DNA from 4 places in the Lysinibacillus sp. K60 genome. Region 1 is predicted to be linked to each of the others. Evidence: riboswitches for the same ligand, from Rfam matches in the RefSeq annotation. Region 1 holds a riboswitch; each other region holds the start of a gene.
The links. Region 1 has a riboswitch for cobalamin ahead of HCH28_RS16550 (ABC transporter substrate-binding protein). Riboswitches for the same ligand answer to the same signal wherever they lie in the genome.
Positions count from the first base shown of each region.

Region 2: it holds a riboswitch for cobalamin, as region 1 does, so the genes downstream of both, HCH28_RS15610 (glutaredoxin family protein) here and HCH28_RS16550 (ABC transporter substrate-binding protein) in region 1, are expected to answer to the same signal.
Region 3: it holds a riboswitch for cobalamin, as region 1 does, so the genes downstream of both, HCH28_RS21360 (FecCD family ABC transporter permease) here and HCH28_RS16550 (ABC transporter substrate-binding protein) in region 1, are expected to answer to the same signal.
Region 4: it holds a riboswitch for cobalamin, as region 1 does, so the genes downstream of both, mmgD (citrate synthase) here and HCH28_RS16550 (ABC transporter substrate-binding protein) in region 1, are expected to answer to the same signal.

Region 1 covers NZ_JAASJR010000007.1:207,599-209,805, forward strand. The annotation lists gene HCH28_RS16545 (precorrin-3B methylase) at 1-89, opposite strand, end outside; gene HCH28_RS16550 (ABC transporter substrate-binding protein) at 141-1,133, opposite strand; cobalamin riboswitch at 1,297-1,483, opposite strand; gene HCH28_RS16555 (elongation factor G) at 1,666-2,207, shown strand, end outside.
Region 2 covers NZ_JAASJR010000007.1:22,055-24,261, reverse strand. The annotation lists gene HCH28_RS15615 (hypothetical protein) at 1-504, shown strand, start outside; cobalamin riboswitch at 795-972, shown strand; gene HCH28_RS15610 (glutaredoxin family protein) at 1,090-1,314, shown strand; gene nrdI (class Ib ribonucleoside-diphosphate reductase assembly flavoprotein NrdI) at 1,311-1,670, shown strand; gene nrdE (class 1b ribonucleoside-diphosphate reductase subunit alpha) at 1,667-2,207, shown strand, end outside.
Region 3 covers NZ_JAASJR010000013.1:41,002-43,208, forward strand. The annotation lists gene HCH28_RS21360 (FecCD family ABC transporter permease) at 1-973, opposite strand, end outside; cobalamin riboswitch at 1,120-1,307, opposite strand; gene HCH28_RS21365 (biotin transporter BioY) at 1,462-2,058, shown strand; gene HCH28_RS21370 (YdhK family protein) at 2,173-2,207, shown strand, end outside.
Region 4 covers NZ_JAASJR010000007.1:31,179-33,385, forward strand. The annotation lists gene mmgD (citrate synthase) at 58-1,179, opposite strand; cobalamin riboswitch at 1,372-1,567, opposite strand; gene HCH28_RS15655 (NUDIX hydrolase) at 1,814-2,207, shown strand, end outside.

The DNA.
Region 1 (2,207 bases):
CCAGGGCTAACGGCTAGACGGGTAAACTCACCATGACGGTTTAGTGTTTCAAATGTTTGATCTGGTACATTTTTTTGAAATGCGTTCATTTTTATCGCTCCTTATAAAAAAGGAGCTAGCAAAACGCTAGCTCGAATGGATTAAAAGTTTTCAGGATAGAAGCCCTTGGCTAAAATTTCAATGGCCTCTGCTGCACGAACCCCTTCAGACGCTGCTGAAAGTGGCAGGATGACAAAGCGCTCATTTTTGACCGCTTCCATCTCCTTCAATGCTGGATCATTTTTTAAGAATTGGATCTTTTGGTCTGCCGTTGTTTCACCGTAATCAATCACGACAACTACCTCTGGGTTGCGGTCTACTGCATCTTCCTTCGACACAGTTGTCCATCCTGATTCCACATCACCAAAGATATTTTGACCACCCGCGATTGTCACCAGCTCATTCATAAAGTTTTGACCAGCTGTAAATACATCCTTTTCACCGCTATCAAACACAAGAACACGTAATTTTTCGCTATCTTTTGGTAATTTAGCTTGTACTGCCTCTACATCTTTCGTCATTTGCTCAATTAAAGCTTCGCCACGATCCTCAATACGGAAAATCTTCGCGATATGGCGAATATCAGTGAAAATATCCTCTAATGTTGGCTTTGTCATGTTGGAAGCCGTATGTAAATACGTATGGATGCCTAATTCTTCAAGCTCTTCTGGTGTGCCTACACCCTTTTCGCCAAAGCCACTTTTCCAGCCTGCATATAGGAAATCTGCCTCGGCATCAATGACTTGCTCCTTCGTTGGGTATTGATCGGAAAGCACAGGGACTTTGTCGTATGCCTCTTGCAGTGGCTCATAGATTTTATCATCTAAGTAAGCTGTCCCTACCATAGAATCCTCTAAGCCAAGTGCTAGCATAATTTCTGTCACATGCTGATTTAAGCTAATCGCTTTTGTTGGTGCTTCCGTATATGTTTGACTTGTGTCATTGTTTTCAATGGTTACTTCGGCTGCCGCCTCAGATGGCTCAACCTTTTCACCTTGTGCTGCTGATTCCGTTTTGTCTTTTGCATTACAAGCCCCTAAAACAGCGACCAAGGCAATGATCATCATTAGCCATATACTTTTCCATTTCTTCATGTCCTTTTCTCCTTTGTTGTTAAAATATAGAAAGAAATCAGAGATTTCTTTACTACCCAGGTGTTTGGAAGGGCATAAAAAAAACCCTCTTGTCGCCAAGAGAGTAGCATAGTGAAATAACGGTATATTACCTGTATCACTATCCCCATCCTCGTGGTTCTTAGTCAAAAAATACATACTGGCAGGTATCCTGGCTTAGGTTCATCATCTATACGCCTTCCCATAGTTTCACTACAGTGGCATGCTGTATAGACTCCCCATTTACAGTTGCGGGACAGCATCGGAATTGCACCGATTTCCCTTTTAAGCAAATGACAAATGCCATTTGCACCAATACGTTCTATAATGGTCAATACTATTGATAGACTAGCAGAAGAATATTTATCGCGCAATCAGTAGTATGACACTAAAAGTATAATCATCATTATATTAGCACTATTTCGACATAAAGACGAACTATTTTACAAGAAATATAGAAGCTAGTATTCTGTTACAATAAAAAGATAGCATTCTATAGAAACGAGGATTTCTTATGTACAAAACAATTGGTGTACTTGCGCACGTGGATGCAGGGAAAACGACCTTTTCTGAGCAAGTACTTTTTCATACAAATAGTATCCAAGCCCGTGGTCGAGTTGATCATCAGGATACCTTTCTTGATAATCACGAGCTGGAGCGCAGACGAGGCATTACGATATTTGCCGAGCAGGGGCGTATGCGCATTGGCGATGATACATACACATTGATTGATACGCCAGGGCATGTCGATTTCTCCCCTGAGATGGAGCGTGCCATTCGTGTGATGGATTATGCCATTATGATCATTAGCTCTGTCGAAGGGATACAAGGCCATACAGAAACAGTATGGCAACTTTTACGTCAATACCATGTCCCTACCTTCTTCTTTATCAACAAAATAGATCGTGAAGGTGCCAATGTGGAGGCTGTCATCAGGCAGCTTCGCAAAGATTGCTCACAGCATGTATTGTTCATCGATGAGCCACTGCGAGCAGACTATGTGTCAAATAGCATCATGGAATGGCTAGCGGAGCGCGACGAAAAATTGCTTGATGC
Region 2 (2,207 bases), 190 kb from region 1:
GAGAAACTTCAAAAGCTTTGGATGAAACTTATAAGAAAATATAAATTTTCTCTTGATGAATGGGAAAGAAATGCTGGAAATAGGAATATTCATTCTTACCTTGTGAAAGAACAAGGACATGGTTTACAAAGATTAATTCGTTTTTACAGGGAACGGCATGGAGTGAAATGGTTAGAAAATGCCTTTGATTATGGGATGACATTGCTATTGAAATTTGGTGAAATGCCAGCATTAGAAATGTTTTTCCTCACAAATTTAATATGTTACAAATGGCAACTAGATTACTTAGAGGATGAAGAAGTGCAACATTACTTTTCTCATTTAGCAAATGGGAAAGTGAAAGAGGTCTATAATAGCTTTAGGGCTTACGATAGAGAACAAAATCTTTTAACTGCTACTAAATTATATAAACTTATATCCAAATATAATCCTCAATTTCATACAAATTCTGCTGCAACGCCGGAATTTTATAAGGAATTGGCCCTGTTTATTGAAAGGAAATAATATATTCGTAGTGTCAATCAGTCTATTTTTCTTCAGAATATAGAGTGTTCTATGTTAGCTATTCAACTAGATTATCCTAGTCATTCTACAAATGTAGATCGATTTTAATAGAGAATTTCATACATCATTTAAAATAAATATTTTAATTAGGAAGTAGTAATTATTGATAATCTATTTCGAACTACATAATTAAAAATACTGAATAATCCAAAAATAAAGAAGTTTAGAATCTTGATTTACTTTTCATTTGAAGGATGGTACACTTAAAACTATTGAACAACAACTATATATTGTGTTCGTTTTACAAAGGTACTACTATATGTAGTTTAAAAGGGAAGTTCGGTACAATTCCGACGCTGTCCCCGCAACTGTGAAGCTGACGATGATTGCAACCACTGTGCATTTGCATGGGAAGGGAATCAGAGAATGAAGCAAAGCCAGGAGACCTGCCTTTATAAAACAAATTTATCATTTCTTCGGGGATTAAGAGATGGGAACGTCAGTATTTTTGGTATGTTAACGTTTCCATTTAGCCTATCTCTCTAGAGGAGATAGGCTTTTTATTTTATGAAAAGAGGGATTTCTATGAAACTTTATACGAAAACAATTTGTCCAAAATGCCTATGGGTAAAATCTGAACTACAACGTGCAGGACTTGAAGCTGAAATCGTTAACATCGATCATGATGAACAGGCAAAGCAAACGATTATTGACGCAGGTTTTTTAAGTGTGCCTGTTTTAGAGATGAATGAAACTTTTATAGGAGATGTTCAGGAAATTGTTTCTCAAATTGAGTTGATTGCTCTATGATCGTTTACGCGAGTCGTACAGGTAATGTCCGAAATGTTGTATCCAAATTAAAGGCAGAATGTATCGAGCTCTCGGAGGAATTGCGATTGAACAAGCCCTATCTTTTAATTACCTACACAGATGGTTTAGGTGACATTCCAGCAAAGGTACAACGTTTCTTAGAAAAAAACAGGGATTTTTGTAAAGGAGTAGTTGCCAGTGGCAATAGTAATTTCGGCCATCATGTATTTGGCGCTGCTGGTGAGAAAATCGCCGCTACCTATCATGTACCCTTAGTAAGGAAATTAGATTTACGAGGTAATCAAACGGATTACGAAGCAATACAAACGTTTTATGAAACGAGGGTAATGAGATGAAAACCTATTTAAAGCTTAATAATGACGTACTGAATCGTTATAGTACAACTGGATTACTTGAGTTAGAAAAGGACCGCGAAGCTACGCGCCGCTACTTTTTAGAGTATGTTAACGTACGTTTGCGTTATTTTATAGATATTGAGGAAAAAATCCGCTATTTAGTTGATGAGGGCTACTATGAGAAAGCATTTATCGATATGTACGAGATGGAATTTATTAAGAAGCTGTACAAGAAAGCCTATGATTATAATTTCCGCTTCCCATCCTTTATGAGCGCAAGCAAATTTTATGATAGCTATGCTATGAAAAGTCGTGACGGGGAAGAGATCTTAGAAAAGTATGAGGATCGTATTGTCATTATTGCTTTGTATTTGGCGCAAGGAAACACAACTCTAGCAGAACGCTCTGTCGAAGCAATGATGGAAGCCTACCAGCCAGCGACACCAACTGCTTTAAATAGTGGTAAGAAAGCACGTGGTGAATTAGTCAGCTGCTTTAAATTATCAATGGATGACTCCATGAACAGTATTGCTGAAA
Region 3 (2,207 bases), on a different contig from region 1:
TAATAATACCAATTGGCATTTCCTGAGGAGCAATAATGATTCGAGCAAAGGCATCTGCCCACACTAAGAATATTCCACCTATTAAAGCACTAATAGGTATGACGTATTTATAGTTTGAGCCCACAATTAAACGCACAATATGGGGAATAATCAATCCCACAAATCCTATAGAACCACTAACTGCGACAAGCACACCAGTTAATAGAGATACTAATAGTATTAACTGAATACGGAATTGCTGAAGATTAACGCCTAATGTCACTGCCGCCTCTTCTCCTAGTAATAATAAATTTAAATTGCGATAGTGTAGCCATAGTAGCCCAAATACAACCAAGAATACGAAGGCTGGAATCACAATACTATTCCATTTGGCTCCAGCTAAACTACCTAGCATCCAAAACATAACAGCCTTTAAGGCCCCTTCTTGCTTTGACATCATTAAAATAAAGTTAGAGATAGCCGTTAAGATAAAGGACACAGCCATGCCTGCCAATAGCAAGCGGAAAATAGAGACACGTCCCCCAACACGTGATAAGAAAAAAACAAGTGTAATGGCAAGTAATGAACCAAGGAATGCGGATACTGAAAGAGCGTAAATACCTAAAAATGAAAACGCTCCTAAAATAATCACAGAAGTAGCTCCTACAGCTGCCCCTGAAGAAATCCCTAGAATATACGGGTCTGCAATAGAATTACGTACAAGTGCCTGAATGGCTGCCCCTGCAATGGCTAACCCCGCTCCTACTATAGCAGCTAGCAAAACACGAGGTGCTCTTATTTGCCAGATGATGATTTCCTGAGAGCGACTCCAATCTTGCTCGATCGAAGTTTGTATAAAAGGAATTTTAGAAAGAATAACTTTCCATACATATAACGGTGTAACTGAAACTGAGCCAACCATTACAGCAAAGGTCATTGAAACAATTAATACCATGAAAAGTACGAAGGAAAATAACATAAATTTTTTATTCATCTGTTTTAAACTCCTACTGAATATTGATGAATGAAGCAATAAAAAAAGGTATCCCATGCGAAAATGCGCATAGAAATACCCTAGATTAAACAAAGTCAGAAAAATATCCAGCTATTGTCCGTAATTGCTTGCATCCTCGTGGGCATTACAGGTATTACTAAATGGCAGGTCTCCTGGCTTCGATTCACTATCCTATAATTGCCTTCCCATTCTTAAACAGTGGCAAATCATATTATAGGATTCCTCGTTACAGTTGCGGGACAGCGTCGGACTTCCACCGACTTCCCTTTTAAGTGACATTCAAAAATGTCACACCAATAGTATTTGAAGTTATAAAATTGTGACGGTTCTATCATACATTTTTATAGATAGATAGTCTACTTCTATTTAACCCAATATTTGAGTTAACTATTAATAATAATAAGGTTGACACAATAGCATTCGTTTTTTACACTAGCAGTAATAACTTATAAAACGAGGTGAAATTCATGGCAACTGTTACACAACATAGTCACCATAAGTTAAGAACTATTGACATTACCTACATTGGATTGTTTTCAACGCTAATGATGGTGGGTGCTAATATCACTTCCTTTGCACCCTTTATGGTAGTTGGTGGTGTACCCATTACGCTTCAAACCTTCTTTGCAACTTTAGCAGGGCTTATTCTTGGTAGTAGAAAAGGTGCGCTCGCCTGTACAATTTATATGTGCGTAGGATTGGCGGGAGCTCCTGTCTTTGCTCGTTTCGGTGGTGGAATTGGCCAAATTTTAAGCCCTACCTTTGGGTTTATTATTACATTTATATTAGCGGCATTTGTTGCAGGGTTGATCGTGGAACGAAGCGGGACAAAGAAAAGTTTTATCGTAGCTGCTTTGGTAGCAACGGCTATAAATTATTTGATAGGAACAAATTGGATGTTTTTTGCCTATAAGCTTTGGGCAAGTGCGCCAGAGAATTTTTCATATAAGCTCGCTTGGCTTTGGATGATTCCTCCACTACCAAAAGATATTATTTTAGCTATTTTTGCTGGTATCTTCGCCCATAGATTACAAAAAACATTGAAGATCATGCCCATTCAATAGCATATCTCCCCACCTAATTGTGCCAGACTAAAGAAATGTTTTTCATAGGGTCATATCCATCGTTTCTGCACATTTATTTGCTACATTAGGAGCACATAGTGAGGAGGATATCATATGAAATTCAATAAAAGATGGTCAGTCGGACTATT
Region 4 (2,207 bases), 180 kb from region 1:
GCTAATGGGCATTGATCAGAATGCCCATTAGCTTTATGGCGAGTTGTTAAAACTTGATTATACCGACAATTCTTCAAGGTTATGACGCTCGCCAATATAATTGACACGAGGTCTAAATAATCGATTATTGTCATGCTGTTCAATTACATGGGCACATAAGCCAATTGTGCGTGAGCCAAAGAAGATTGGCGTATAGATTTCAATCGGCAAACCAAGCATGAAGTACACGGGTGCTGCATAATAATCTAAATTTGGATACAACCCTTTCTCCTGTACCATCACTTTTTCACCAGCTTCACACATGCGATATAAACGGTCATTCCCTTGCTCCAAACATAATTTGTGCAAGGCTTCTTTCATAATTTGCGCTCTTGGATCCATCTTTTTCATATAGACACGGTGGCCAAAGCCCATAATCTTTTCTTTATTTTGTAGCTTGTTTTTCAACAATGCTTCAAAGCCTTCTACTGTTTTGGCTTCAAGAAGCATGTACATGACTGCTTCATTAGCTCCTCCATGTAAATTCCCTTTCAATGATGCGACAGCCCCCGTTAAAGCACCATACAAATCAGATTGTGTAGATGCAATGACACGAGCTGCAAATGTTGAATTTGGCATCTCATGCTCACTATATAAAACGAGTGACTGATCAAAAATTTCTTCTTCTGACGCAGTTGGCTTTCTACCCGTAATCATGTAATAAAAATTGGCACTATAGGAAAGTTGACTATCCGGCTCGACAACATCTTGTCCATTTAATACACGATAGCTATTTGCTACGATATTAGGCATACCGCCTAAAAGTCTATATGCTCGCTCTAAATTTCTTTCAGTTGAACGATCATTGATGTGCTGATCAAAGCCTGCTAAAACGGAAATCCCTGTTCTAAGCCCATCCATTGCATGTGTTCCATTAGGCAATAGCTTGAAAATTTGAAATATCTCTTGTGGTACCTGATAATGAGCTTTCAATTTGTCCTGTAAATCAGCCTGTTGCTCCGTAGTTGGTATTTCTCCATGCAGCAATAAGTAAACAATATCTAAATACGAATATCGCTGTGATAATTCAATCAAGTCATAGCCTCGAATAACTATTTGACTTCCTACAGTGTCTAAAAAAGATAGCTTTGTTTCAGTGGCAATGATTCCATCAAGACCTGGTGAATAATTTAACTCCATTAATGACAGCCCCTTTGTTTAATTATTCTTGTAAGCGTTACCATTCAAACACGACAGAACAACAAAAAAACAACTTCTATCCCTTTTTAGAAGTTGTTAATCTACAAAAGCATGACAGACCAAATAACAGTGAATTTACCTAAATTCACAAAAATCATGCAGTAGCTAACACCTCCCTATCCTCGTAGGTTAATTGATGCTTCTTTCGTGGTAGGTCTCCTGACTTATGATCAACGCTCCCATAACACCTTCCCATTTTGACAAGCAAAACAGTGGCTTTGTTATCGAGCTCCTAAATACAGTTGCGGGACAGTGTTGGACTCTCACCAACTTCCCTTTTAATCAAATAGAATCCACTCCTATTTGAACCACCAAAATTTAGCATATTCAATTTGTCTTTTTACCTTAACATAGAGTTTTCGAAACAATCAATATAGGTAAAATTCAGAAAAGACTGATTATAAAAAGCTATTTTTCATCTTTAATGAACTATTCTGTATTTTTTAGCAATATTTCGTACAAAAAAGATTGTACATTTATATCAATATATCCATTTTCAAGCATTACATGGAAAATAGAGGTTTTTATAGGGAGAAAGGCGAATAATATTTTATGATCTATAGGAGGGGCCAAAATGGGGTATATGTCAGAATTAAGGAAACACATCGGAAGTAGACCAATTATCAGTATTGGAGCGACAATTCTTGTGGTTAACGATGACAAACAAATTCTCTTTCAACATCGATCAGATACGTTGGATTGGGGATTACCTGGCGGTGGTTTGGAGCTAAACGAAACGTTAGAAGAAGCTGCTGCTCGTGAGCTTCATGAAGAAACAGGACTTGTAGCGAATGGATTTAACTTGGTTGGTGTTTTTTCAGGGCCAGATTTTTATTTCCAATATCCAAATGGTGATGAAGTCTATACTGTTATTCATCTTTATGTTGCAAAAAATGTCAGGGGTACATTGGAGATGAAGGATGATGAGAGCTTGAAACTTACATATTTCAGTAAGAATGAGCTGCCAG